5 linked regions of the Haladaptatus sp. R4 genome follow. The main gene of each other region encodes a partner of the protein of the gene in region 2 in a complex. Links are inferred from orthologs where the notes say so. Each region holds a gene or a part of one and is shown on either strand. Other genes may lie near its edges. The genes, in order: A4G99_RS09740, A4G99_RS13265, A4G99_RS10015, A4G99_RS06510 and A4G99_RS11615.

Evidence for each region.
Region 1: A4G99_RS13265 (region 2) and A4G99_RS09740 share a complex: the UniProt entries of both Methanocaldococcus jannaschii proteins name them as parts of the RNA polymerase complex. The link is inferred for Haladaptatus sp. R4 from one-to-one orthologs.
Region 3: A4G99_RS13265 (region 2) and A4G99_RS10015 share a complex: the UniProt entries of both Methanocaldococcus jannaschii proteins name them as parts of the RNA polymerase complex. The link is inferred for Haladaptatus sp. R4 from one-to-one orthologs.
Region 4: A4G99_RS13265 (region 2) and A4G99_RS06510 share a complex: the UniProt entries of both Methanocaldococcus jannaschii proteins name them as parts of the RNA polymerase complex. The link is inferred for Haladaptatus sp. R4 from one-to-one orthologs.
Region 5: A4G99_RS13265 (region 2) and A4G99_RS11615 share a complex: the UniProt entries of both Methanocaldococcus jannaschii proteins name them as parts of the RNA polymerase complex. The link is inferred for Haladaptatus sp. R4 from one-to-one orthologs.

The regions. Positions count from the first base shown.
Region 1 is NZ_LWHG01000021.1:47,937-53,524, reverse strand. Bases 1,842-4,796 are described here. They hold A4G99_RS09740 (DNA-directed RNA polymerase subunit K), read right to left. Parts: upstream 3,433-4,796; coding sequence 3,250-3,432; downstream 1,842-3,249. Other genes in these bases: A4G99_RS09720 (50S ribosomal protein L18e), read right to left, coding at 4,468-4,796; A4G99_RS09725 (50S ribosomal protein L13), read right to left, coding at 4,034-4,471; A4G99_RS09730 (30S ribosomal protein S9), read right to left, coding at 3,645-4,040; A4G99_RS09735 (DNA-directed RNA polymerase subunit N), read right to left, coding at 3,432-3,632; eno (phosphopyruvate hydratase), read right to left, coding at 2,042-3,253. Also shown: A4G99_RS09755 (methyl-accepting chemotaxis protein), read left to right, coding at 1-1,150; more of rpsB, read right to left, coding at 1,269-1,841; more of A4G99_RS09720, read right to left, coding at 4,797-4,821; A4G99_RS09710 (DNA-directed RNA polymerase subunit D), read right to left, coding at 5,129-5,588. UniProt on the Methanocaldococcus jannaschii protein: DNA-dependent RNA polymerase (RNAP) catalyzes the transcription of DNA into RNA using the four ribonucleoside triphosphates as substrates.
Region 2 is NZ_LWHG01000021.1:735,586-740,937, reverse strand. What follows is about bases 1,140-3,858. They hold A4G99_RS13265 (DNA-directed RNA polymerase subunit H), read right to left. Parts: upstream 2,754-3,858; coding sequence 2,526-2,753; downstream 1,140-2,525. Other genes in these bases: A4G99_RS13255 (group I intron-associated PD-(D/E)XK endonuclease), read left to right, coding at 3,336-3,794; A4G99_RS13270 (DNA-directed RNA polymerase subunit B''), read right to left, coding at 1,140-2,526. Outside these bases: rpoB (DNA-directed RNA polymerase subunit B), read right to left, coding at 1-970; more of A4G99_RS13270, read right to left, coding at 970-1,139; A4G99_RS13245 (COG1361 S-layer family protein), read left to right, coding at 4,315-5,352. UniProt on the Methanocaldococcus jannaschii protein: DNA-dependent RNA polymerase (RNAP) catalyzes the transcription of DNA into RNA using the four ribonucleoside triphosphates as substrates.
Region 3 is NZ_LWHG01000021.1:97,292-102,805, reverse strand. The notes cover bases 1,156-4,036. They hold A4G99_RS10015 (RNA polymerase Rpb4 family protein), read right to left. Parts: upstream 2,834-4,036; coding sequence 2,477-2,833; downstream 1,156-2,476. Other genes in these bases: A4G99_RS10005 (aldo/keto reductase), read right to left, coding at 3,267-4,036; A4G99_RS10010 (50S ribosomal protein L21e), read right to left, coding at 2,837-3,127; A4G99_RS10020 (DUF655 domain-containing protein), read right to left, coding at 1,861-2,433; A4G99_RS10025 (16S ribosomal RNA methyltransferase A), read right to left, coding at 1,156-1,753. Outside these bases: A4G99_RS10030 (mechanosensitive ion channel family protein), read right to left, coding at 1-869; more of A4G99_RS10025, read right to left, coding at 869-1,155; more of A4G99_RS10005, read right to left, coding at 4,037-4,256; A4G99_RS10000 (cystathionine gamma-synthase), read left to right, coding at 4,366-5,514. UniProt on the Methanocaldococcus jannaschii protein: DNA-dependent RNA polymerase (RNAP) catalyzes the transcription of DNA into RNA using the four ribonucleoside triphosphates as substrates. This subunit is less well bound than the others.
Region 4 is NZ_LWHG01000011.1:559,964-565,462, forward strand. Bases 1,750-4,615 are described here. They hold A4G99_RS06510 (DNA-directed RNA polymerase), read right to left. Parts: upstream 3,536-4,615; coding sequence 2,963-3,535; downstream 1,750-2,962. Other genes in these bases: A4G99_RS06495 (hypothetical protein), read right to left, coding at 1,750-2,160; A4G99_RS06500 (GTP-dependent dephospho-CoA kinase family protein), read right to left, coding at 2,207-2,758; spt4 (transcription elongation factor subunit Spt4), read right to left, coding at 2,763-2,960; A4G99_RS06515 (PIN domain-containing protein), read right to left, coding at 3,537-3,914; A4G99_RS06520 (translation initiation factor IF-2 subunit gamma), read right to left, coding at 3,914-4,615. Also shown: A4G99_RS06480 (bifunctional N(6)-L-threonylcarbamoyladenine synthase/serine/threonine protein kinase), read right to left, coding at 1-966; A4G99_RS06485 (30S ribosomal protein S27ae), read right to left, coding at 967-1,101; A4G99_RS06490 (30S ribosomal protein S24e), read right to left, coding at 1,101-1,424; more of A4G99_RS06495, read right to left, coding at 1,504-1,749; more of A4G99_RS06520, read right to left, coding at 4,616-5,152; A4G99_RS06525 (winged helix-turn-helix domain-containing protein), read left to right, coding at 5,300-5,499. UniProt on the Methanocaldococcus jannaschii protein: DNA-dependent RNA polymerase (RNAP) catalyzes the transcription of DNA into RNA using the four ribonucleoside triphosphates as substrates.
Region 5 is NZ_LWHG01000021.1:406,587-411,977, reverse strand. Bases 1,570-4,327 are described here. They hold A4G99_RS11615 (DNA-directed RNA polymerase subunit L), read right to left. Parts: upstream 3,211-4,327; coding sequence 2,929-3,210; downstream 1,570-2,928. Other genes in these bases: A4G99_RS11610 (heme-copper oxidase subunit III), read right to left, coding at 3,353-4,210; hisF (imidazole glycerol phosphate synthase subunit HisF), read left to right, coding at 2,056-2,871; A4G99_RS11625 (TRC40/GET3/ArsA family transport-energizing ATPase), read right to left, coding at 1,570-1,827. In the rest of the region: A4G99_RS11630 (SDR family oxidoreductase), read left to right, coding at 1-51; more of A4G99_RS11625, read right to left, coding at 790-1,569; coxB (cytochrome c oxidase subunit II), read right to left, coding at 4,338-5,174; cyoE (heme o synthase), read left to right, coding at 5,283-5,391. UniProt on the Methanocaldococcus jannaschii protein: DNA-dependent RNA polymerase (RNAP) catalyzes the transcription of DNA into RNA using the four ribonucleoside triphosphates as substrates.

The sequences.
Region 1 (5,588 bases), 690 kb from region 2 along the record:
GACGGGCTACTCCGCGAGTCGGGCGATCGGCATGCCCTCCTACGAACTGTTCGGGACGGACGGTCAAGACGAAACGCTCGCCGAAACGGTGGTCCGGACCGGCCAAGTCGTCCGAGAGTCGGATATTCGTACGGCACCCACGGCGAGCGGCGGGACGATCCACGGACGCGCTCTCGGTGTTCCGATCACCACCCCGGACGGTGAGACGGTCGGTGCCGTCGAAGTCATCACCCGCGTCACCGAACTCATCGAACAGCGGGAAGCCGTCCGCGGGTTGCAACAACAGATGTCCGAAGAGGTCGAAGGCGCGGTCGCCGAACTCCGTGATTCCGCCGCGGACGTCGCGGAGGATTCCCAGTCCATCCGGGAGCTAACTCGCGATCAATCCGATAACCTCGGCGATGTCCAGTCGGAAGTCGCCACCTTCAGCGCGACGATCGAGGAGATCGCCGCCAGTTCCGAGGAGGTCAGTAGCCAAAGCACCGAGACCAAAACGCTTGCCGAGACGTCAGCCGACGCGGCCGCCGACACGCTCGCCACGGTCGACGAGGTTTCCGAGAGCGCGGAGGAAGTCGTCACCGACGCGAGCGAACTCGAAAACCGCATCGACGAGATCGACGAAATCGTCGAAGTCATCGACAACATCGCGAAACAGACCAACCTCCTCGCGCTCAACGCCAACATCGAGGCCGCACGCGCCGGATCGGAAGGTGACGGCTTCGCCGTCGTCGCCAACGAGATCAAGGACCTCGCCGAGCAGTCCAAAGAGCGCGTCGACCAGATAGAGTCCATCGTCGACGACATCCGCGAAACCGCACTCGACACGGTCGAAAGCATCGAAGAGACGAACGATGGTATCGTCACCGCGACCGAAGAAATCGAAACCGTCGTCGAAAATCAGCAGTCGATCGTCTCCGCGATTCAGGAAACCGACGTGGGAATCACCGAAATCGCCGACGCGACCGACGAACAGGCCGCTAGCGCCGAGGAAATCGCGAGCATCATCGACAACAGCGTCCGTCGAAGCGAGACCGTCTCCGATTCGGTCGAGCGCATCGCCACGGCAAACGAACAGCAGACCGAGATGGTCGCCGACTTGGAACAGCGGATTCACTCCCTCGAAGCCGAAATCGAGCAGTCGCTGAACTGAATCCCGGACCTCTTTTCCAGCGTCAGCGGAATACTACCCCGATATCGGTGATTCTCGAACGCCGTCGCTATCGACCATCGAGTTCGGAAAAGGCACAAATCGCGTCGAAAAACGTCGTTTAAATCTCGCTCTCGAAATCGTCGAGCGAGTAGGCAGGTTCGGCACCGCGGCGGTCGAGCGTCTCGTTGGCGAGCAGCCAGTAGACGACCGACAGCGCCTTGCGACCTTTGTTGTTCGTCGGGACGACGAGGTCCACGTTGCTCGTGGAGTTGTTGGAGTCACACATCGCGATGACGGGGATGCCGACCGTGATGGCCTCTTTGACCGCCTGTGCGTCTCCGATGGGGTCCGTGACGACCACGACGTCCGGCTCGATGTAGCCGTCGTATTTCGGGTTCGTCAGCGTACCCGGGATGAATCGACCCGTGCGGGCACGTGCGCCGACGGCGTCGGCGAACTTCTCGGCCGGGAAGCGACCGTACTGGCGCGAGGACGTGACCAGAATCTGCTCCGGGTTGTAGTCGGCGAGGAAGTTCGCCGCCGTACGGATTCGCTGGTCGGTCTTGCTCACGTCGAGGACGTACAGACCGTCCGTGCGAACGCGGTGGATGAACCGCTCCATGTCCTCGGTCTTCTGCTGGGTACCGATGTGGACACCTGCGCCGAGGTAGTCCTCGACGGGAATGAGGAGGTCTGCCTCCTCGTCGCCGAGGACGTCCTCGTCGAACTGCGGTTCTTCTTCTTCGGTCTCGTCCGCCTGTGCGGCGACGTCGTCGTCAGGGTCGACGTCCGGTTCCGCACCGGACTCGCCGGTCGGTTCCGCGTCGATCTCCTCTTCCGCGGCGTCGAGACCGTCCGTTTCTTCTTCTACCTGTTCGGATTCGTTATCGCTCATAATCGTGATACGTTCTGCTCGATTCGGATGAGTTCGTTGAGCTTTGCGGTTCGCTCGCCGCTGACCGCGCCCGTCTTGATGAACGGTGCGTCGGTCGCCACGGCGAGGTGTGCAATCGTCGTGTCCTCGGTTTCGCCACTACGATGCGAGATGACCGGGTCGTACCCGTTCTCGATCGCCAGTTCGACGGCATCGAACGCGTCCGAAAGCGTGCCGATCTGGTTCGGCTTGATGAGGATGCTGTTTCCGGCACCCTTCTCGATACCGTCCGAAAGTCGCTCGACGTTGGTGACGAACAGGTCGTCACCACAAATCAGCGTCTTGTCACCGACCTTCTCGGTGAGTTTGGCGAAGCCGTCGTAATCGTTCTCGTCCAACGGGTCCTCGACGTATGCGAGGTCGTACTCGTTCACGAGGTCCGCGAGATAGTCGATCTGTTCGTCGGTCGAACGGGTTCGGTCGCGGTACTGGTACTCGTCCGCGTCGGCATCGTACATCTCGGCTGCGGCCACGTCGATGCCGAATCGAATCTCGAATCCGAACTCGTCGGAAACGGTCGAAGTGGCTTCCTCCATGAGTTCGAACGCGTCGTCGTCGTCGATGGACGGTGCCCACGCACCTTCGTCGCCTTTGCCTGCCGGAATGTCCCGCTCGGCGAGGATGTCCGCGACCTCCTGGTGGACGGCCGCGTTGGCGAACACCGCGTCCTGGACGCTCGGCGCACCGACGGGTGCGGAGAGGAACTCCTGAATCGCCGTCGCGTCGGCGGCGTGTTCGCCACCCCCGATGACGTTCCCGAGCGGAATCGGGTAGTTGTCGCCACGGAACGCACCGCCGAGGTGCTGATACAGGGGTGCACCGAGCACGTCCGCCGCGGCCTTCGCGGCGGCCATGCTGATGGCGACGGCGCTGTTCGCGCCGATCTCGGAGAAGTTGTCCGTCCCGTCCGCAGCGCGAAGGGTGCGGTCCACGTCGCGCTGGTCGCCGACGAAGACGTTCCCTTCGAGTCGTGGGATCGCATGCTCACGAGCGGAGGCGATCGCCTCGCTCGTATCGAGTTCGATCGCCTCGTACTCGCCCGTACTCGCGCCGCTCGGTGCGGCCGCACGGCCGAATCCGCCGCTCTCGGTCAACACGTCGGCTTCGACCGTCGTGTTGCCACGCGAATCGAGTATCTGACGGAGCCGAACGCTCTCGATGCGCGTCATTCTGCCCCCTCACGTCGAACCGAGAACGGTAGGACGCCAGCGTCGTACTCTTCTGCTGCGATGAGTATCGGCTGGGACTCCTCCGTTTCGACGAGAACGGGTGCGCCGTACGATACCTGCAGTGCGCGTGCACCGAGGATTCGGGCTTTTTCGTATCGGGAGTATTGTTGTTGGGGCATTACTGATAGGGTGCGACGATGTCCACGAGGTCTTTGTGTGCGACGAGCATCCGTCGGCAGCAGTGGCGTTCGACACCGAGGTCGTCGAGGACCTTACCGGGGTCTTCGTTACCCATCTGCGTCTCGGCGCGCGCCTTGTACTCCTGCCAGTGTTCGCTCACTACGTTACCACACGTGAAACACCGGACTGGAATCATCATGGGTTGATCACCTTAACGGTAGGACTTCTGGTAGCGGGCGCGGGCACCGGGTCCGCCCCACTTCTTCGGTTCGGACTGGCGGACGTCGTTGACCAGCAGGGAACGGTCGAACTCCATGAACGCGTCACGAAGTTCGGCGTCGCCCATGAACTGGACGAGGCCGCGAGCGATGGCGGTGCGGACGGCGTCTGCCTGTCCGGTGATGCCGCCACCCGAAACGCTCACTTCCACGTCGACTCCCTCACGCTCGTCGTCCGCGATGCGGAACGGTTCGAGCATCTTGAGGCGAGCCATTTCCGGTTCCACCAGTTCGACTGGCTTCGAGTTGATTCGTACACGACCTTCGCCGTCCGTAACCGTGGCGCGAGCGATGGCCGTCTTCTTCTTTCCGCTCGTGTTCGTTACCATGTGACGTTAGCACCTAGGTAGTCGCTGACTTCGCCCAGCTGGACGAAGCGGATGTTCGAGAGTCGGTCCAACGACGTCCCGTTGAGGACTTCGCCGTCCTCGTCGTACGGGTTGCCGACGTAGACACGCACGTTCTCGAAGGCTTCTCGCCCTCGCGGCTTCTTGTACGGAACCATTCCCCGAATCGCTCGCTTTGCGAGCATGTCCGGACGCTTCGGGTAGTACGGCCCCTGATCGGAGCCGAGGTTGACGCGCGTCTCGAATTTGTCCAGTACGTCCTGTTTGCCGCCGGTGATGATAGCTTGCTCGGCGTTGACGACGGCGACCGTCTCGCCGTCCAATGCACGCTGTGCAACCTTGCTTGCGACGCGACCGAGAATACAGTCGCGTGCGTCGACGACGACATCTGCGTCGAATTCTGCGATACTCATCGAATCACCCGGACGTTGGAACCGCTGGGATTTTGTTCGATTGCCTGTTCGAGTTGGATCGGTTCGCCGTTTGCCTGCTGAATCTTCGTCTCCGCAGTCGACGAGAAGTCGACCGCAGCAACAGTGACGTTCTTCTGCAGGACGCCGCTACCGAGAACCTTACCGGGTACGATGACGGTCTCCTCTTCCTCCGCGTACCGCTCGATGCGGCCGAGGTTGACCTCTGCGTGCGTACTCCGTGGTTTCTCGAGGCGTGCTGCAACGTCGGTCCACACGTCGGCTCCCGAATCACGGGACACCGACTTGAGTTCGGCGATGAGACTACTGAGCCTCGGATTAGTTTTACTCATGCTACTTCCTCCAGTACAGAGAACGGATGCAGGGAGCAGGATTTGAACCTGCGGACTCCTACGAGACAGCGCCCTGAACGCTGCGCCGTTGGCCAGACTTGGCTATCCCTGCACGCTAAGAACACGTGCGTACCCTCGCGGGCAACACAGTGTTGTCCGTGGCCCTTAAAACCACTTTCGATTGTCGAGGCATTTCGTGCCTCGATTTCCGCGGACGGGAAGCGTCCGCGAGCCCGTCGAACCCGGGAGTTGACACTCCCGGTCGAATCGGCGGACACGTCAGGGAGGTTGTAAGGGCCGGTCATGGTTATAGTTGAATTGCCTGTTCGAGTTCGTCCGCACGTTCCGTGAGCGAATCGACGGCCTGTGTCACCAGTTCTTCGACGGTGAACGAGCCGTCACTTTCGACGTGGAACACGAACGCGTTCGGTACGTCGATGACCTCGACTTCCTTACCGGGGAACCGCTGTGTGAGGTCGTGGTCGAACGCCTCCGTCGGAACGAGTTCGCCATCGTCTTCGATGACGCCGCGAAGGATTCGCGGCTCTTCCTCCTCGAACTCGTCCCGGTCGCCGACGACTTCGACGCGCTGCAGGTGACGATAGCCGACCGCGACGCCACCTTGGTGTTTGGTGTGTTCCTTACCCGAACCGATCACCGCGTCGGCTTCCAGTTCGAGTCGTTGACCCTCTTTCAGGTCGATGATCGGGACGTTCTCGTCGGCGGGCTGGACCATCTCGTCGGAACTGATGAGGTCGCCCGAGAAC
Region 2 (5,352 bases):
TTTCGCGGCGCTTCTGTGGTGACAGGCCACCCATGTCGTCCGGCTCTTCGAGGAATCGCGGCGGACTCGTCTTCCCCAACAGAACGCTGTTCTCGTCCACGCGCGTCTCGGGGTTGACCAGTCCGTCCTCGTCCAGATGCGTGTACGCGTCCTCACCGCGGGCACCGCGCACGTCGTCGCCCGGAATCTCGAAGCGGTCTTCCTGTCCACCAGGGTAGCGGCGTTCCTCACCCTCGTAGGTACGGAAGAAGTGCGAACGCGCGAGCGCGCGTTCGACGGACCCCTTGTTCATGACGAGCGCGTCCTCGATGTTGAACCCTTCGTAGCTCATGACCGCGACGGTGAAGTTCTGTGCGGCGGGTCGGTCGTCGAACCCGATCTGTTCCGTCGTCTGCGTCTTCACCATCGAGAGCTGTGGGTAGTGGAAGAGGTGCTGTCGCGTGTCCGGGCGAATGCGGTAGTTCGCCGACGGCAGACCGAGCGACTGCTTCATCATCCCTGCACCCATCGTAATCCGCGGGCTGGCGTTGTGCTCCGGGTACGGAATCATCCCGGCACCGATACCGAAGATGAGTTGCGGGTCGATTTCGAGGTGTGTGTGGTCCTCGTTCAACTCGGTGTCATCGACGGCGACGTAGATGTCCTCTTCCTCCTCGGCGTCGATGAACTCGATCTTCCCACGCTCGACGAGGTCTTCGAACGAGAGGTCGCCCTGCTTGAGCGCCTCGGTTTCCTCGTCCGTGATGCGCGTTTCGCCGTCCTCGACCACGAGGAGCGGGCGGCGTGCGCGCCCCGCGTCGGCGTTGATGATGACCTCGCTGGTGCGTCCCTTGACCGAGACGTTGACCATCTCGCTGACGTCGCCCCGTCGGCGCGCCTCGCGGACCTGATCTGCAAGCTGTTCGGGGTCGGGGTGTGTTCCGACCAAACTACCGTTGACGTATACTTTGGCTTCTCGTCCCTGACTCATCAGTCTGCGCTCCCTTCGATGCTCTCGATTCCGGGAATCCCCTCGACGCCCATCGACGAGAGTTCCTGTTTCAGTTCCTGTTCGTCCTCGATGTTCTGGCTGAGTTCCATCGCCTGCGCGAAGTTCTTCACCAGTCCACAGTTCGGCCCTTCCGGCGTCTCGGACGGGCAAATGCGACCCCACTGGGTCGCGTGTAGGTCACGTGCCTCGAAGTGAGGCTGCGAACGACTGAGCGGACTGCGGAGACGGCGAAGGTGTGACAGCACACCCATGAAGTCCGTCCGGTCGACCAACTGCGACACGCCGGAGCGGCCACCGACCCAGTTCCCCGTCGCGATCGGGTGTTCGAGACGCTCGGTGAGAACGTCCGACCGAACCACCGTGTTCACGGACAGTTGTCGGTTACGCATGTTCGCGCGTTCGAGCTGGTACTTCACGTCGCGTGCCAGCTTGTTCAGCGCCGTCCGGAACAGGTCCTTCATCAGGTCGCCGGACACCTTCAGTCGCTTGTTGGCGTAGTGGTCCTTGTCGTCCGAGTCGCGCCGACCCAGTGCGAGTTCGAAACACGCCTCGGCCATCCGGGCGAGGTAGTACGCCTTGTTGATGCGAACTTCCTCCTCCTCGACACCGTCCTCGTGGAGGTGCGGCAGGAGATAGCGGTCGATGACGTAGTTCGCTCGTTTCAACTGGTAGTTCTTGCCCTGCCCGGAGGCGACCCGCTTCCCGAGGGTTTCGATTGCCTCCTCCTGCGTCTGGACTTCGGCGGCCTCCAGATTTTCGAGCATGAACTTCACGATTTCCGGATCGTCGGAGACTCGGTGGACGATCTCCTCGTCGGATTCGAGTCCCAGCGCACGAACGAGCGTGACGAAGTTGACGCTCCCCGAAACGGACGGGAACGACACTTCGAGCAGGCCGTCACGCGAGCGCTCGACCAGAACCAAGGCACGGTATCCTCGGCGCTGGCTGAACGTCTTTGCGACCTGAATCTCGTCGCCGTACTTCGTGTCGTACTCGGCGAGAATCTTGTTCGGTGCCAGGTCCTCGGAGGTCATCAACACCCGCTCGGAACCGTTGACGATGAAGTAGCCGCCGGGATCGGCGGGGTCCTCACCGATTTCGACCAAGTCGTCCTCCTCGAAGTTGGCGATGTTACACTTCTCGGAGCCGACCATGATCGGCATCCGTCCGACCTTCGTCTCGGTCGAATCGACGACGCGTTTGTCGTCGCCTTCGCCTTTGACGATGGTCATCTCCATGAACACCGGCGCGGAGTACGTGATGTTACGGAGGCGTGCCTCCTGCGGGTAGAGGAGTTCTTCACTCCCGTCCGCCTCGCGCACGCGCGGAGTGACCACACGAATGTCGCCCAGTTCGACGAACACCGGTTCCTCTCCTTCCTTGTCACCGATGTCGGTGTCGATGATTCCCTTCTCGGTAACGACTTCCTGCATGCCTCGGTTCAGGAAGGCGTTAAACGAGCGGTAGTGATGCTCCGCGAGTCGTTCTTTCGAGAAATACTCCCTCGATAGTTCGCGTCGATCTTGCTGTTGCATTATTCCACCACGAGTCGATACACGACTGCTCGTTCGGTCGTTCGTGAGTCGCGGACGATTTTGATAACGTCACCCGGCTCTGCGTCGTCGGGCAGTGCTGGGTCGGTCCGTTTGATCTTCGGCAGGTCTGTACTCTTGATGTCGTATTCCGCGAGCACTTCGTCGAGTTCGTCCGAATCGACGATGGTGTGCTCCGGAACCATTTTGTGTTGGCTTACGTCTACCATGTGTGCACGAGTTTCCGGCTAGCGGGAGAAATGGCTATCACGAGATACTACAGGGTATTACACGTAGCACTCATTTAAGGCTTGCTAAACAAGGTTCGCACACGCTCGGCTATCCCGAATACCTCCGCACCGGACGGAGGCAGCCAACTGAACACTGCTATCTACTCCGTTCTGGTATAAATGGTTTGGGCAAGCGGGATGCGTTAACATAGCTCGGCACGAATCCACATACGGAACGTCATTGGAAAGCCTTAAGAGTACAAGCCAGAAAGAAGTGAATGCGAAGGCCCGGGTGGTGTAGTGGCCCATCATACAACCCTGTCACGGTTGTGACGCGGGTTCAAATCCCGCCTCGGGCGCTTTCTGAACTTTCAACTCTCGAACAGAGTCATTTCTACTGATTTCTGTGATTCTCGATTCTTGTGTAGACTGAAGCATTACATGTTCTGTTGGCTCTCGCCCGTAGTTTACTACCCCTTCTACCCCTTCGGTAATTTCGATACCTCGTGAAAATCGATTTCGGAAAATTGTCTCTCTCACCGAAATAGTCAATATAATTGATATAGATCGTTAATACGACAGATGAGATGCTCGGGTGAGACAAATACGAAGGATAGAGGAGATGAAACCGAGGCGAAAGTCATTCACGAAATGATTTCGCATGGATACAGCGTTTCAATCCCATTTGGCGACAATGACAAATACGACTTGATAGTTGATGATGATGGACAGTTATATCGGATTCAGTGCAAAACGGCATGGCAGAACAAGGAGGAAACGATACGATTCAATACTCATTCACAAACAACTAAAAAAGGGAACTATCACGAAAATCAATATCACGGAAAGATCGATGCATTCGTCGTTCGTTATCCAAGAAACGGAAAAACGTACTGGATATATGTGAATGAAGCAACAGTACAGAAAATGGAACTTAGATTCGATGCCAAAATCGACCATCCTTCGATCAATTGGGCGAAAGAGTACGAGTTCACGGGTGAAATCCCACCTAGAAAGTGTGCTTACTATTCACCCACGTAACGTAGTACCATAGAGCGACGAAATCGACACCCCTTAATAAGGGCGCGAGAAAGAAGTGAATGCGAAGGCCCGGGTGGTGTAGTGGCCCATCATACAACCCTGTCACGGTTGTGACGCGGGTTCAAATCCCGCCTCGGGCGTATTTCTTCCGAACTCACCGACGAGCAACGCAGATGCGTTGCTCGTCTCCCAGTGAGGACGAAATCGCCAACGGATTTGAATCAGACCGAGGTTCTGCGCCGTGCGCAGGTTCTCGGGCGTGGTTCAAATCCCGCCTCGGGCGCTTTTCAAACTTTCAACTCTCGAATAGAGTCATCTGTATCCTGTGACGTGATTTCGGGACGAAACCTCACTCCGACACGAGGCAAACCTATACAAATGGTGGCGTCGTGACAGGTGTGGGGGACGAACGAATGGCACGAACGGGGGAGACGGTTCTCATGGGATGGGGAGGATGAATCGTCGGGTAGTTGTCTCGCTCATTCTGGTATTACTGGTCGCTCACGGCGGCTGGACGGCTATGGGGCGCACGGCAGGTACGGCGGCCAGCCAACAGGGGACGCCGAACCCGACGGGATCGTTCAGTATCGTCTCGACCGCGTCGAACGTGCCGATAAACGGATCGGGAAACCTCTCGATCACGTTCGTCAACACCGGACGCGACGTTTCCAACGCGAGTATTCGAGTGCGCTCGCCGAACGAGAGCGTTCGGTTCGGCCCGTCACAGACCGCCAGCAAGTTCGTCGGCAACTGGTCGAAGGGCGAGCGGATAACGGTGAAATTCGGTCTTCTCGCGGAGGAGTTCGCGCGATCCGAGAACTACCCGTTTCAGGCGAGGGTGTCGTACACGACCGCGAACGGCTCTCGGGAGCGAACGGAACCGTACACGTTCGACGTGCGGCCGACCGAGCGGGTTCGTTTGGAGCGGTTCGAGGTGACAGCGATATCCTCGAACGTACAGGCAGGCGACACGGGGACGGTCTCGCTGACCGTCGAGAACACGGGACGAGATGTTCACGACGCCGTCGTCTCGCTCCAGTCGGCGAACGAGCAACTCAGTTTGGGACGGTCGCCGAACGCCAGCCAGTTCGTCAGTCGGTGGTCGTCCAACGAGCGGCGAACGTTCCAGTATCGCGTCACGGCGAGCAACGACACGGTCGGCGGTAACTACCCGTTCAGCCTCTCGATCTCCTATCGGGAGAACGGAACCCGGAACCGAACGAATCCCCATCTCGTCGGCATCATTCCCGACCCCGAACAATCGTTTTCGGTAGGAAACTTGCACAGCACCTTGCGGGTGGGACAACAAGGGTTCGTCTCCGGTACGGTGACCAACGAAGGACCACAGCGCGCCCCGAACGCCGTCCTCGTTCTCGCACCCCAGCGCGGGAACACCACGTTCTCACCGACCGAGACGGAGTACGCGCTCGGGACGCTCGATAGCGGCGAGTCGAAACCGTTCGACTTCCGTATCGACGTGAGCGACACCGCCGACCGCGGCCCGCGACAGCTCTCGTTCGTCGTGCGCTATCAGAATCAGGACGGCGACCCGAGACAG
Region 3 (5,514 bases), 640 kb from region 2 along the record:
GGAACCGCCAGCACGTCCTCCGGTTCGTCCATGGCTTCCTCCGCGATTTCGGTGGCTCGCTCGATGTCGCCGTCGTAGTCGATGCCGACGTCCACCTCCAACCGCAGTCGTCCCTTCCGACTCCGGTTGATGATGGTGTTCCCGCCGACGATGTCGTTGGGAATCAGGACGTACTCCCCGTCGAACGTCTGTATTCGCGTGTTGAAGATCGAGATGTCCGTGACGATTCCCTCTCGCTCCTCTATCTCCACCCAGTCACCGATTTCGAACGGTCGAGCGAACATCAGCATGAACCCGGCCAGCACCGCCCCGAGGGTCTGCCGAGCGGCCATCCCGACGACGATTCCGAGGAACCCCGCACCGACGAGGATTCCCGTCAGGTGCTGGCCCCAAATTCCGAGGATGGTCGCACCGGCGGTGACGTACACCGTCACCTGCGTGAGACGATGCAGTATCTGGGCTTGGTGGCGCGAGATGGCATCCCGGTGTCTGGTGAGTCGGTCGACGGCCTCCCGAACGATTCCCACGACGACGTAGGCGACGACGAGGGCGACTACCGAGAGGAGAAGTCGAGCCGCGTTCTTCGAGTTTAGGGCCTTCTCCAGGTCCTCACCCGAGAAGAATAGCAACGTCGAGTGGACGTAATCCCACGCGAACATCAGCGTCAGCACCGCCAACGCGGCGAAGACGACGAACGATGCGGTTACGATGACGTTCACCAGCGCGTTCGGCAGCGTCTTTTGGAGTCTCCGCCGTCCGCGCCACGCCACGACGATTCCGGCGAGTAGCGCGACGAGGACGAACGCCGAGACGAAGAGGCGTGCGTCTATCCCCACGAAGCCACTGAACCAATCGATCATCCCCGCCATCAACCACCACCCCGTCCGTACTCGTCGGCCACGCGCGCCATCGCCGCGAACTGGGCGGGCGTGACCTTTCCGGCGCGTTTTCGAAGGATATCCTCACCCAATACCTCGTCGTCCGGGGATTCGAGCGCGTCCACGACGGCGTCCGGGTCGTCAAGCCCCGAGATGTGGGCCGTGTTCCGGATCCCGTTACGAATCGTCTTCCGACGCTGGGTGAAGACCGCCTTCACGAAGTCGAGGAAGAACGCCTCGTCGTCCACCTCGTACTCCGGGTCCCTGGGGGTCGTCCGAACGATTGCGCTCTCGACTTCGGGTTGCGGCGCGAAGGCTTCGCGCGGGACGGTTTCCACGACCTCCACGTCGGCGTAGTGCTGTGCCGTCACCGACAGCCTGCCGTACTCGTCGCTTCCGGCCTCGGCGGCCATGCGCTCGGCGAACTCCCTCTGGAACATGAGGATCATGGGTTTGCCGAGCGGGAGCAATCGAAACGCTATCTCGCTCGAAATTCCGTACGGGAGGTTGGCGATACACGCCGAAAAGTCGGGGAGTTCGACCGACAGCGCGTCGCCCTCCACAACAGTCAAATGCCCCGCTTCACGCTCCGCTCGAAACTCGCGGCGGAGGAAATCGGCGAATTTCGGATCGCGTTCGACGACCGTCACGCGGTCGGCGACCGCGAGCAGGCGGTCGGTGAGGACGCCCGGTCCGCCACCGATTTCGAGCACGTGGTCGAGACGCATCTCCTCGGCGTACGTCGGTATTCTATCGACGACTCGGTCGTCCACGAGGAAGTGCTGGTCACGGTTCGGGTTCCCCCGCGCGCCGGCGCGTCGGATCAGCGCATCGGGGTCTCTCCGTCCGGGTTCCTCGGGTGGCGAGCGTTCCATCGTTGCCCCCTCCTACCGGAGCGAGTGGCGTAAACCCACCGAGTTGCGACTGGGAGTCGTTCCGGAAATGCGCACGGAAACGATGCGCGGAAGAAACGTAATACCCGTCAGTCGTGACGGGCGAACGTTCGGTATTTCAGATCGTCCGAGCGGATCTCTTCGAGGATCCGCTCGACGAGGACCTCCTTCGGGTTGTGAAGTCCCGAAACACGGTCTTCGAGGTCGTCGAAGCTCTCGAACGGCTTCCGCTTTCGCGTTTCCAGCACGTGGTTTCGCAGTTTCTTCCCGATACCGGGAAGCAGGTTCAACTGGTGGAGTCGGAGGGTGATCGGTTGGGCGTCGTTGTAGAAGTCAACGAACCGCCTCTCGTGGCGGTCGACGATGTCCGCGACGGCGTGTTCGAGTTCCGACTGTGCGGCGGAGGTGAGGTCATCGTAGGGGATTTCGCGCACGTTGGTGACGTTTTCGCGCGCCTCCGGGGGTTCGATCGGAATGCTGTCGCCGATACCGACGCTCTCCCCCTGTTCGAGCGTGAGTTCGAGGAGGTGGAAATCAGATTCGGTGAGGACGTAGGCGACTGGCTCTTTCTGGTATTGCGGACGGTCGTCTTCTGCCCGACCGTTCGGCAGGAAGTCGAGTACAACAGCCGACGCTTCGCTGTCAGTCTCGGATTCACTCATTGGGCTGGAATACGGCGACGAGCAACTTAAAGAATCGGTGAAGCTACTCGTACTTCGCCACGACGTTCAGTATCTCGTCCAGCTCGTCGCCCGAGAGGGTAAACCGCTCCTGTGCGTACACCGCGCGCAGTTCGTCGCGGTCCTGCGGCAGAAGGTCGGCGATTTTGTAGCCCGTCTGCTCGTCCACCTTTTCGAGTTCGAGCAGCTCGGCGACCAGCTCGCGGGATTCCTCGGCATCGAGGGCCGCGAACCGGTTGACGTGCTCGATGGCCCGGGAGAGGTTGTACGGCATCTCGCGGGTTTCATCCAGCGCACGTTCGCGCTCGATGTCCGCGAGGAGCTCCTTCGCCTCGGGCGTGGTGAGATACTCCTCGTCGAGCTTTTCCTTGAAGATAGTCATAGCTTACTTCTGTTCGCGGAGGTGTGCGGGCTGGGTGATGAGCGTCTTTTCCTTGCCACCGTCGTTGATGATGACCTTGTATGCTTTACCCTGCTTTCCGACGACTTCGCCTGTGCGACCGTTGAATCGCGGGTGGAAGCGTCCTTTTCGCACGCTCGGGTCGATCTTGAGGTGGACTTTCTGTCCGTTCTCGTACTGCTGGACTGCACGCTGTGGTGGCGAGGTGCCACGGTCGCGGGGGTTGTTCGACAGTTTTTCTCGGGTGGTGTTGTACGGTCCGTTCGAGCTCGGCATAGTCGTATGACGCTCTTGTTCAGTGACGGTTATAAAAGATACGTTCCTCGTCGGGGAAAACCGCCTCCCCGTGCCGATCGTTCACACTCGTTTTCGGTTCGTCGGTTTTGGCGTCACAGTTCGGGGTCTCAGTTCGAAGTCACCAGCGATGATGAACCGCGTCGGCCACGTGTGCTTCGTAAATCTCGTTCGTGCGCTCCCGCTCCTCGGCGGTGAGCGGCGGGAGGGATGCGGCGACGACGTTCTCCCGAATGTGGTCCGGACTGGTCGACCCCGGAATGACGGTCGAAACCGCGTCGTGGTCGAGTATCCAGCGGAGCGAGAACTGCGCCATCGTCGCGTCCTCGGGCACCAACCGTTCGAGTTCGTCCACCGCTTCGAGCCCCCGTTCGTACGGAACGCCCGCGAACGTCTCGCCGCGGTCGAAGGCTTCCCCTTCGCGGTTGAAGTTCCGGTGGTCGTTCTCCGGGAACTCCGTTTCCTTCGATAGCTGTCCGGTCAGCAGGCCGGACGCCAGGGGAACGCGAACGATTACGCCGATGTCGAGTCGGCGCGCTTCCTCGAAGAACAGCTCCGCCGGACGTTGACGGAACGGGTTGAAGATTATCTGGACCGTCTCGACACCCGGATATTCGATGGCTTTCAGCCCCTCCTCGACGCGTTCGACGCTGACGCCGTAATGGTCGAGTTTACCCTCCGCCTTCAAGTCGTCCAGCGCGTCGAACGTTTCCGGCCGATAGTAGACGTCCGTCGGCGGGCAGTGTAGTTGAAGCAGGTCGAGCGAATCCATATCAAGATTCGTCCGGCTCCGGTCCACGAACTCGCGGAGATTCGATTCCGCGTATCCGGACGCCTCGTGCGGGTCGAGTCGTCGTCCGGCCTTCGTCGCCACGACGGGCCGTTCGTCCGTCTCGTACTCCGCGAGCACGTCGGCGATGACGCGCTCGCTCCGTCCGTCGCCGTACACGTCGGCCGTATCGAGGAACGTGATTCCGGCGTCGAGAGCGGCGCGAACAGCCTCGTGAGCGGTCTCCTCCGAGACGTCTCCCCAGTCAGACCCGATGTTCCACGTTCCCATGCCGATTTCAGTTATCTCGTAGCCCGTCGTTCCGAGCCTGCGTTCGTCCATACGGTTCGACACGGACTCTCACTACATTGTCTCTTTGCCCGACCGCGAAACGAAAGTCGCTCGACCGCGAGACGAAAGGATAACCCCGCTCCGGTTCGTCCGCTCGCGTATGACCGACAGCGACGATTTCAGGTTCGAAACGCGCTCCATCCACGCCGGACAGGAACCGGACGAGGAGACGGGTGCGCTGATGACCCCCATCTACGCTAACTCGACGTACGTGCAGGACGGCCCGGGCGACCACCGCGGCTACGAGTACTCGCGCACGGGCAACCCGACGCGCACCGACCTCGAAGACAATCTCGCCAGCCTCGAAGGCGGCGAGTACGGTCGGGCCTTCTCCAGCGGGATGGGTGCCATCAACACCGTCCTCAACCTGCTCTCCTCGGGTGACCACGTCATCGCCAGCGAGGACGTGTACGGCGGAACCCACCGCATCTTCACGCAGGTGTACGCCGACTACGACGTCGAGTTCTCCTTCGTGGACATGACCGACCCGAGCGAAGTGTCCGACGCGGTGCGCGAGAACACCGAACTGTTGTGGGTCGAGACGCCGACGAACCCCCTGCTCAACGTCGTGGACATCGCCGCGATGGCCGACATCGCCGAGGACGCCGACGCGCTCTGTGCGGTGGACAACACGTTCGCCACTCCGTACCTCCAGCGCCCGCTCGAACTCGGCGCGGACGTCGTCTCACACTCCCTGACGAAGTACCTCGGCGGCCACTCCGACGTGGTCGGCGGCGCGCTGGTCACGAACGACGAGGCGCTGGACGAGAAGTTCGGCTTCTACCAGAACAGCGTCGGCGCGACTCCCGGTCCGCACGACTGTTTCCTCGTCCTGCGCGGGACGAAGACCCTCGGCGTCCGGATGGACCGCCACTGCGACAACGCCCGCGCCATCGCGCAGTGGTTGGACGACCACGAAGCGGTGGACACGGTGTACTACCCCGGCCTCGAATCACACCCGAACCACGAACTCGCGGCCGAACAGATGAGCGACTTCGGCGGCATGGTCAGTTTCGAACTCGACGCCTCGCTCGAAGAGGCGGCCGACGTGGTCAGCGAAACCGAGGTGTTCACGCTCGCCGAGAGCCTCGGCGGCGTCGAATCGCTCATCGAGCAACCCGCGACGATGACCCACGCCGCGATTCCGAAGGAAGAGCGCTTGGCGGCCGGACTCACCGACGGCCTCATCCGCGCCAGCATCGGTATCGAACACGTGGACGACCTGAAAGCCGACCTTCAATCGGCGTTC
Region 4 (5,499 bases), on a different replicon or contig from region 2:
CGCGGATTCGGCCACCGGAATCGTGTCGCCCGCCGCGACCATCTCCGCGCCGAGCACCGCGATCATTCCGGCGTTGTCGCTCAAAAAGCGCGGTTCCGGCGCGTAGAACTTCGCCCCGCGCTGGTCGCACATCTCGGCGAGCATCTCGCGGAGGCGGGCGTTGTTTCCGACACCGCCGCCGAGGACGAGTTCGTCCCGGCCGGTCAGCGAGAGGGCGCGCTCGGCCACTTCGGTCAGCATGGCGAAGATGTTCTCCTGCATGGAAAAACAGACGTCCGGAATTTCGTGACCGTCGTCGACGGCTTGCTTCGCCGCGCTCATGATTCCCGAAAACGAGAAATCCATTCCCTTCACGACGTACGGCATGTCGATGTACTCGCCGTCCGTGGCGGCCTGCTCGACTTTCGGCCCACCGGGGTGTGACCACCCGACGTGGCGCGTGAACTTGTCGATGGCGTTGCCGACGCCCGTGTCCATCGTCTCCCCGAGGACGCGGTACCGGCCGTTTCGGTAGCCCAGCACGTGGGCGTTGGCACCGCTCGCGTTCAGACAGACGGGCGAGTCGAACCCGGATCGTTGTCTCCCGATTTCGAGGTGGGCGACCATGTGATTCACGCCGACCAGCGGCACGTCCAACGTCTGTGAGAGCGCGCGGGCCGCCGTCCCGACGATGCGCAGACACGGACCGAGGCCCGGGCCGCGCGAGAAGGCGACGGCATCAACGGGCGACGCCCGTTTGCTCGATGAGCTTCGCTCATCGGTGTCGATATCACCGTCGGCCTCGGAGAGTGCCGTTTCGACGACGCGCGGAATCGCCTCGCTCATGTGCTCGGCAGCTTCGCGCGGATGAATGCCGCCGCTCTCCGGTTGGTAGGCGTCGGTTTCGATAAAAACGGAATCGGTGTTCGAATCGTAGACGGACGCGCTGGCCGCCCACGCGGTACCCTCAACGCCGAGGATTCGCATTTACTTCCACTCGGTGTAGCTGCACTTGCCGCAGTGAAGCCGGTCGCCGTGGTCCGCGAGGAACGTGTCGCCACAGCGCGGGCACATCTCTCGCTCGCTCGTGCCGTCGTCGTTGTAGAGTTCGTTTCGCGCCATTATTCAGCCTCCTCGGCTTCCGGTTCCGCCTCGCCTTCGGAGTCGGCCGTGATCTTGTTTCGTTCGAGCATGTACTCCTGCTCGACGTCACGGGCGTGTTCGGAGCTGTCGTAGACCTTCGCGTAGCCGACGGTCTTTCGCATGCCGAACTTCGTGTTCATCTCGTGAACGACGACTTCGTCCGCGTTCTTGTCGAGTTTCGCCGCGAGGCTGTCGCGCACCGAGAGGCGCGAGGGCGTTGCCTCGTCGTGAACGATCTGGAACCGCACTTCAGTCCGGTGGAGCATTGGATTTTGCTCCTGTGAGAGGATTTCGACTTCCATGTGTAACACTCAGTTATAGTGTTCTTCTCCCCGAAGCGTGTAAAAGGATTTCGAAGTGGGCGATTCCACTGGAACGCGATTACAGCGGAAGCCACGGCGAACGGAGGTCGTGATGGGGAAAATGCCACCGCTCCTCCCGTCCTGCCTCGACGCGATATTCGATGACGCCGTCGAACAGCGGTTCGAGGGCCGTCACGAGTTCGTGGTCGTACGGTCGCGGCAGGACGTAGTGACCCATCCCGTTCGCACCACGGACTTGCCCACCGACGATGCCGAGAAACTGCCGAACGAGCGTCGGATCGTACCGGGTCAACATCGACCCAAGCGAGTCGAGGCCGAATCGGAGTTCGCCCGGCTGAAAGTTCCTCGAACCCTCGAACGAGGTTATCGTCTCCGAAATAGAACTCGTGAGTTCCCGAATACCAGAATCGACGTCGACGACCGGCGCGGAAATGTGGGGCGGTATCGACACACCGTCGTGTGAGATGACGGTGGCGGTCTCGTCCAACGCCGCCGTCGGCAATCGTTCGTATACCACTGTCCGTGGCGTCCCCGAGAGGACGGCGACGCGAAATCGGCGCTCTTCAGGGTCGCCGAACAGCTTCCGACTTGCCGCCGAGAGCACGGAATCCGGAACGGAACCGACGAGCAGGAGGTTACACCCCTCCCGTTTCAACCGCTGGAGTGTTCGCTCGAACTCCAGCGCACCCGTCTCGTCGGTTTCACTCCTCCGCATCGTGATGCAATTGCGAAACCAGCCTAATAAACTGTTTCACCTCCTGTTAGCGGCGGTCGGCGTAACCGACGAGCGAGAACAACCGCTCGACGTCGCCGTCCATGCGCGCCAACAGGTCGGCAACGTCGGCTTGCAGGTCGGACGTGACGCTCGTGAGAACCATCCCTTCGTTCGGCTGTCCGTAGACGACGCTTCCACCGACCGGCGCGGCGAGCACCGCCGGAAGCGCGGCGAGGTCCTCCTCCCCATCCACGACGAGAACGGTCGATGCGTCCGCCCCGATAGCGTCGGCGAGCGCCGTAAGGAGGTCGTCCGTGAGGACGCCGGCCGGGTTCTCCACCCGAACGCGTCGCGCGTCGTCGCTGACGGCGTCCCGGATTTCGGGGTCGACGGCGTCGCGTTTGGTGATCCCGTCCACGAGCGCGACGTCCGGCGTGACGCCAGCCGATTCGAGGTGATACGTGACCACGTCGCCGACGGCAATCAGCGGTCGCTCGGCCGATTCGAGAAGCGTCTCCGCGTCGGTGAAAATCGGCCCGAGCGGTTCCTTTAGCTCTCCACGCAACGCGCGGGGAAGCGAGACGACTGTTTCTGACACGTCTCTATCTGACTTTCAGCGCGTAGCTTCCCGGCTCCGTGACTTCCATCTCCCGCCCTATTTCGCTCTCCTCGGGGTGGGCGATGGAGACGTAGCCACTCCAGTCCTCGGTGAGGCTGGTGGAGTTACAGACGGGACAGATTTCCTCGTCCGGCTCCACGACGGCGTGGCAGTCTCGGCAGGCGAGTCGATTGCTCGCCATCGTTATTCGCTCTCCGTCGTCGCGTGGCGCTTTTGACGGTCTTCCTTCAGCCAGCCGTGTTTACCGAGGCCGACCTGCTTCGCCGTGAGACCGATCTTGCTTTCACGCGGGTTGCGTTCGTCGATACTCTTGGTCACGATACGCGTGCGAACGGAGTCGCCGACGCCGAGCGTGCGGTTGGACTCGCGGGAGGCGAGCGCTTGGCCCTCCTCGTCGAACGCGAGGTATTCGTCCGAAATCTGGGAGACGTGGAGCAGGCCGTCCACCGGCCCGATACCGACGAACGCCCCGAAGTTGACGACTTCGACGACTTCGCCGTCCACGACTTCCTGCATCTGCGGGTCGAACGTCAGCGCGTCGAACTCCGCTTCGTAGTAGACGCCGGGACGGTTCGGCAGTACGGCACCTTCGCCGATGTCGTGAACTTCGGTGACGCTGACGACGCTTCCGACGTCCTCGTCCATCCGTCCTTCGAGTTTGTCCTGTAGTAACCGTTTCACCAGGTCCGGCGTAACGTCTGCGAGGAACTGGGGAGGTACTTCGACCGTGTCCTTCAATCTGGCCCGTTTATACATGCTATGGTTGAGTGATTGCGAGTTTGTTCTTCCCCCTTATATGGATTACCGATACGCCAGCGTCGAGCAGGCGTGTACGAAGGGGTGCGTCGTTCGTGACGACGAAGTCGAACTCGGGTCCGAGTTCGACCAATGCGTCGTCGGCGTACGATTCCTCGTGGTCGATGGTTCGACATCGCGTCGCCAAATCGGCTCCCACACTCGCGGCGGTCGCCTCCTTGCCGTTGCCCTGTGACAGTCCGTCGAGTTCGGTGACGACGGCGCGAGGGGTGACACACTCGAACTGGCCCAATAGCCGGTCGAGTTCGTCGAACACCCTGACGCCACATTCGACGGGCATCATGAGGGCACTGGTATCCATGACGACGGTGTGAACCATCAGTTCTGGGTCGTGAGGGTTCCGATGCCGATGAGCCGCCAGCGTGCGCCGATACGGCGGTTGATGGCGATTTTCGCCCCTTCAGCCGCACAGACGGGACGCTTGAGCGAGACTTCACACTCGTCGTCGCGCGCGCTGGTGACGGCACCGACCGTCGTCGCCGTTCCGACCGTCAGCATGAGCGGTTCGCCCGTGCTGATTTCGTCCACGTTCTGCTCGTCCATGCCGACGAGGCGTTCGAGCAGATCGACTTTCATCGTGAACTGCTCCCACGTCGGCGGGAGACTGCCGGGGGTCCCCGCGACCTGTCCGGCCAGCGCGTCACCCTTGGTGAGGCTCGGGTCGAGACCCGTTCCGACGCCGAGTAGGCCGCCGGGCGTGGCTTCGTCCACCATCTCGCCACCCGCTTGGAGGGACCGCACGTCGGTCTGGATGGGTTCCCACTGCGTCTGGCCGCCTTCTTCCACTTCGCGTCCGGGACGGAGTTCGAGTTCGTCGCCCGCGTTGAGCTTTCCTTGAACGAGACTGCCGCCGAGCACGCCGCCAGTGAGACTGTCCCACGTCGTGCCGGGACGGTTGATGTCGAAACTGCGAGCGACGTACATCTGTGGGTCGTCGTTCGGGTCCTGTTCCGGCGTCGGGATCTCCTCCTCGATGGCCTGAATCAGCAGGTCGATGTTGACCTCCTGTTGGGCGCTGATCGGGACGACTGGCGCGTCCTCCGCGACCGTCCCTTCCACGAACTCCTGAATCTGTTCGTAGTTACGTCGCGCGCGGTCGGGACTGACGAGGTCGATCTTGTTCTGTGCGATGACGATGTTCTCGATGCCGATGATGTCGAGCGCCATCAGGTGCTCTTCGGTCTGGGCCTGCGGAACGTTCTCCGTGGCCGAGACGACGAGCACCGCGCCGTCCATCAGCGACGCTCCCGAGAGCATTGTCGCCATGAGCGTTTCGTGGCCGGGCGCGTCCACGAACGATACCGTTCGAATCGGTTCGCTTTCGCTCCCGTCGTCGCACGTTTCATCGACCGTGTAGCACTCCGGTGCGTCCACGCCAGGGCACTGCCTGAACGTCGCGTCCGCGTATCCGAGTCTGATAGAAATCCCCCGCTTCATCTCCTCGGAGTGCTGGTCGGTCCATTCCCCGGAAAGAGCCTGCACGAGCGTTGTCTTTCCGTGGTCTACGTGGCCGACGAGTCCGATATTCACCTCCGGTTGGTTGTGTGTTCCTGTCAACGTTGACCTCCTGAAGTAATCTTGTCGTAGATTCGGCCCGAACGACTGATAAACCTACTGTTCTCGCATCGCGCGCATTCCTGACAAGGACGTTACAAAAATGTAATTCACATAACGTTTTATCCGCTACCCGACGAAACTACCCCCATGAGCAGCGACACCGAGTTGCAGGAGTGTGAGGACTGTCTCGCTCCGGCGAAGGCGTTCTCGGTCATCGCCAACGAGACGCGCCTCTCGATTTTAGAGGCGCTTTGGCAGGCCCCGGAACGACCAGTCGGCTTCTCCGAACTTCGAAAGGAGGTCGGGATGCGCGACAGCGCCCAGTTCAACTACCATCTGAAACAGCT
Region 5 (5,391 bases), 330 kb from region 2 along the record:
ACGTTCTCCGATCTCTCGACCAACGACTGGGTCAAGAAGTTCTTCGACTGATTCGGGAAGCGCGACGAGTGGGCGTGTTTGATTCTTTTGTGATTGCAGTTCCGGAGATAATTACCTCGAAAGTCCCCGCCCGCTCGCTTCGTTGTGCTGTTTTTGATTGTTTTACGAGTGCAGTTGCTGGGACGTAGACCGCCTCGAAAGCCCCCGCCCGCTCGCGGCCGCTAGACCGACATCTTGGTTCGACTCGTTTCGCTCGTCTTCACCAAGAGAGGTCGCCGAGACGCCCACGATACACGCGAGCGGCGCCCCTTTCAACCACCCACACCACCGCCCCGCACCACATCCTCCCCAGCCGATTCCTTCGCTCCCTCCGGAAGAGCTCCGCTCTTCCGTGCTCCCGTTCGCTACCGCTCACGGGGATTTCAGTCGCTCAGTCATCCCTCGCGCGATAGCCAATCAGACCCTCGGATGACCGCTATCCTCGGGCCTGCTGCCCCGCGCGCCACTCGGTTGGATAGGCTGCACGATACGGTTCAACCGCACGGCGCGCGACGGAAGGAGCGTCGGAGCGAATCGGCTGGGGAGGCGTGTGGGCGGTAGACGAGGTTCCTCCGGAACCTCGCAAGCGAGCGGCACAGCCGCGAGCAAGCGGTTGCGGGGCGGATGCGGTAATTCATGCGGCTCGGTACTTGCAGTCTCAAAATACAGACACCTCGTAGCAAGTGGGGGCTTTCTACGTCGTCGTCGCGGTAGTTATGTTCTCAGTAAAATGTTGGCGTTCCCGTCGGATCAGTCCAAACAGGCGGCGACGACGCGCAACATCTCCTCGCCGCGAACTTCGTCGGCGAACAGCGGAACGCGTTTGATGGTGTGCCCGCGGAACACGTCCTGTGCTTCCCGAAGCGCGCCCTGCTGGACCTCCCAGCGCTGTTGGCAGAACTCACAGTCGTCGAGGTTCGGGGTGGCGAACCGATCCGAATCGACCGAATCGGTCACGTCCGCGAGGTTCTCCATCACGCGGTTGACGACGACGGTTCCGACCGGGATTCCGAACTCCTCCAGTCGCGCGAGCAGGCGCTTGGACTCGAAGACGCTCATCTCCTCGGGGATCATGACGACGCGGAAGTCCGTTTTCGAGGGGTCCCGCAGCGTCGTCCGGAGTTTTTGAATCCGTTCCTTGAGCACGTCGAGGTTCTCCATCCCTTCCTCGGGGTCCGCACCGCCGCCGAACACGTCCTTGACGCCGTCCATCATCCCGCTCAATCGCTGGCGCAGGCTCATCATCCGGCCCACCATCGTGTCCATCAGTTCGGGCAGTTCCAGCAATCGGAGGGTGTGTCCCGTCGGCGCGGTGTCCACGACGACGCGGTCGAACCGCTCGTCGTCCAGAAATTCGAGTAACTTCTGCATCGCGGCGGCCTCGTCCGCCCCGGGCATCGCCCCGCCGAGGAGCGACCCCATCGGCCCGTCCTCATCGTCGCCGAGCATGCCGCCGAGCGGACTCCCTTCGCCCATCATTCCGGCCTGTTCCTCCAGTTCGGCGTCCGGATCGATCTCCGCCGCGAAGAGGGGAATATCCTCCCGAATGCGCGTCGCTTCCGCCGGAATGTCGCGCTCGAACGTGTCCGACAGGGAGTGTGCCGGGTCGGTCGAGACGACGAGCGTTCGCGTTCCATCGCGCGCGCTCGCCAGCGCCGTCGCGGCGGCCATCGTCGTCTTCCCGACGCCGCCTTTGCCGCCGTACAACACGTACTTCGGTGCATCGATCCCCGCGGGGACGACGTCCTCGTCGATTCGCTCGACGGGTTCCACGTCGATTTCGGCCATACCGGTGCTATCGGGCCGAAGTTTACGTACCTTCTGTTGTCCGCATCACGAAGGCGAAACGCACGAGCAGTGAAGGTACGAACAGGTGTGTTCGATTTTCCTGTGATTGCAAGTTCCGTGCTGCACGAAGCCAGTACCGCTGACACACGCGGCTCTACCGCTCGCTTCTCGTCGCAACCTTTCCCGTAACCCGTCTCCTTTTGCCGTCCGGTTCCCAACCCACTCCCAATGACTCTCACCAAGCGGATCATCCCGTGTATCGACGTGGACTTGGACGACGACGGGAACCCGGCGGTGTACACCGGCGTCAACTTCGAGGACTTACAGTACACGGGCGACCCCGTCGAGATGGCGCGCCAGTACAACGAGGCGGGCGCGGACGAGTTCGTCTTCCTCGACATCACGGCCAGCGCCGACGGCCGCGAGACGATGTTGAACGTCGTCAACTCGGTGGCCGACGAGGTGTTCATCCCGCTGACCGTCGGCGGCGGGATTCGAACCCGCGAGGACATCAAGGAAACCCTGCGCGCCGGGGCGGACAAGGTGTCCATCAACACCGCCGCGCTGGAGCGCCCGGAACTCGTGACGGAGGGGGCGACGGCGTTCGGCAGTCAGTGCATCGTCATCAGCGTCGACGCCCGTAGGCGCTTCGACGAGGAAGGCGAACACTACGAACGTGTGGACGGCGAGTCCTGTTGGTTCGAGTGTACGGTCAAGGGCGGCCGCGAGGGAACCGGCATCGACGTGGTCGAATGGGCGAGAGAGGCCGAATCGCGCGGCGCGGGCGAACTGTTCGTCAACTCCATCGACGCGGACGGGACGAAGGACGGCTACGACGTGCCGCTGACGAAGGCCGTCTGCGATTCGGTTTCGACGCCCGTCATCGCCTCGTCGGGGTGTGGCGGCCCGGAGGACGCGTACGAGGTGTTCACCGACGCGAACGCGGACGCGGCGCTCGCGGCGTCCATCTTCCACTTCGGCGAGTACTCGATTCGGGAGGTAAAGGAGTACCTCGCGGACCGTGACGTGCCGGTTCGGATGTGATTTTCCGGTCGCTCGTCGTGCATCACGAAGACCGAAACGAAATACGAACCCGAAAACTCAGGCGCTCGTGAACGCTTCGCGGAACGCGCCCGTCTTGTCTTTGACGTTCTGTGCACCGGCCTCCAAGGCGTCGATGGGGTCGACCCCGTCCTCGGTTTTGACGGTGAGGAGGGGGTCAGTCTGTCCACCCGACTGCTCGGGGTTCAGGTCGTAGGTCGCCGCCGCGACGCCCTCGGTTTCGAGGAGTGCACCCTTCAACACGTTCATGAAGGTGTGGTCCTCGCCCCCGATTTCGATCCGGAGTTCCGTATCGCTTTTCTCGATAACCCGCAGTTCCATACCACGAAATTCTGCACTCTCGCGTTTCAATCTTGCGAACGCGTGTTTCCGTGTTCACGGTGATTCGAACGGGATCGAATTCCACTCCGACTCGGTAGCGTGGTCACTGGAACGGATGAAAAGTGGGAAAACGAATTCGCGGTCAGAAGTTTATCTCGGCGCCGAAGTAGATCACGACGACGAGGAAGATCCACACCGCGTCCACGAAGTGCCAGTACATCGAGACGGTCGACACGGAGACGTGACGATCCGCGGAGTACTGTCCGTACAGCGAACGGACCAGAACGATGGTCAGGAGCACTGCGCCCATCGTAACGTGCAGGCCGTGGAGACCCGTCAGGCCGAAGAACGCGCTGTTGAACACGCCGCCAGTGAACGTGAACCCTTTCTCGACGATGAAGTCGTAGTACTCGTACACCTGTCCAGCGAGGAACAGGGCACCGAGGACGAGCGTCGTTGCGAGACCGGCGATGAACCGACTTCGGTTGTTCTTCCGGAGTTCGCTGTGCGCCCAGTGGAGCGTGATACTGCTGGCGACCAGCAGGACCGTGTTAACGATGACCAATGTACTCACGACTTCGGGAACCTCTCCGATCTTCGGGGGCCACGTACCGACCCGGATGAAGAAGTAGTAGACGAACCCGGCACCGAACGTCGCGATTTCGGTGCAGAGGAACATTATCATCCCGAAGCGTAGCTTCGGCGAGCCGGATGACTCCTTGCTCCAGAAGTGCTTGACGAAGGCGTGATACACCCACCCGTACAGTCCGCTGAGGAAGACCGCGGCGGCACAGATGAACACGATGGGGCCGATGTTCGGCCCGACCATGGTGTCCCCGCCGTGTCCCAGAATGTACAGTGCGGCACCGACGTAGAACCCTGATGCGCCGAGTACCGTGATGATCGGCCACCACGACGCCTCGCCGAAGCCTTTCGGCCAGTCCTCGACGGCCGGGAGGTGATGGCCGTGCTCCTCTGTCGAATCGTCCGTTACCGTCATACAGAGACGGTTGCGGCCCGACTACTAAAAATGCACCCAAAGGCGTTCGTCGGACGAACTGTCTGCGATGGTTTCAGTATTGCTGAGTCATCACTACGGAATCATCATCGAAACGGAAAAATCGGAATTACGCCGACGAGTTGTTGCCGCCCGCAGTACTGTTACCGCTCGAACTGTTGTTGCCACCCGCAGTGCTGTTGTTACCGCCGCTGCTCGAACTGTTGTTCCCTCCGTTGCCGCTCGAACTTCCGCCGGAGTTCTTCTTCTCCTGCTGTTTCAGCCACTTCTCGTACTTGGCGTTCGAGACGACGTGCACCTTGCTCAGCATGACCGAGTGACCGGAGCCACAGTACTCAGCACAGTACACCTGATACGTGCCTTCCTTCGTGACTTTCGTCTTGATGGTGTTGTTCTCGCCCGGTATCGCGTCCTGTTTCAACCCGAGTTTGGGAACGTGGAACGAGTGTATCCAGTCGGTCGACGTGACGTTGAAGTACACCGGCCTGTCCTTCGGGATGTAGAGGTCCGATGAACCCGTGATGTTGTGCTCGGGGTAGTTGTAGGTCCAGAAGTAGCGCTGACCGATGACGTCGACGCTGACCGCGTTCGGTTCCTTTTGCATCGTGTCCTTCGGCGTCACCGTGACGTACTCGTTCGCCATGACGCCGTAGGATGCGACCCCGACGAAGAGGAGGACGATTGCGGTTGCGACCGTCCACGTGATTTCGAGCCGTCGGTTCTCCTTCGTCGGTTTCGGGTCGTCGTTGTTGCGAAACTTCCAGACGGTGTAGAAGAGGATCCCCTCGACGAGGATCGAGATGGGGATTGCCGCGTACAACAACTGCTTGTTGAGCGTCCGAATCAGGGAATCTGTCGTCGAATTGTAGGCCGCTACAGGGTCGACAGCGAGTGCGAGGAACATCGCGCCGAGGGTCGCGATGAGTCCCATCCGCTTGGAATCCATATTGGCCTAGCCTTCGGAAGTGACCCATAAATATGTGCTGACTTCACTGCCGTCGAAAGTCGGATGGTCTAAGTACGCGGGGATACAATTCGTCAGACAACGGTGCCATTGCAGGATTCCTCATCTGGACGGTTCGAACGTGCACTGACAGCGACCGTTGTCGGCGTCTATCTCTTGGTCGTCGTCGGTGCGACGACCTCGCTCGTCAACGCCGTCT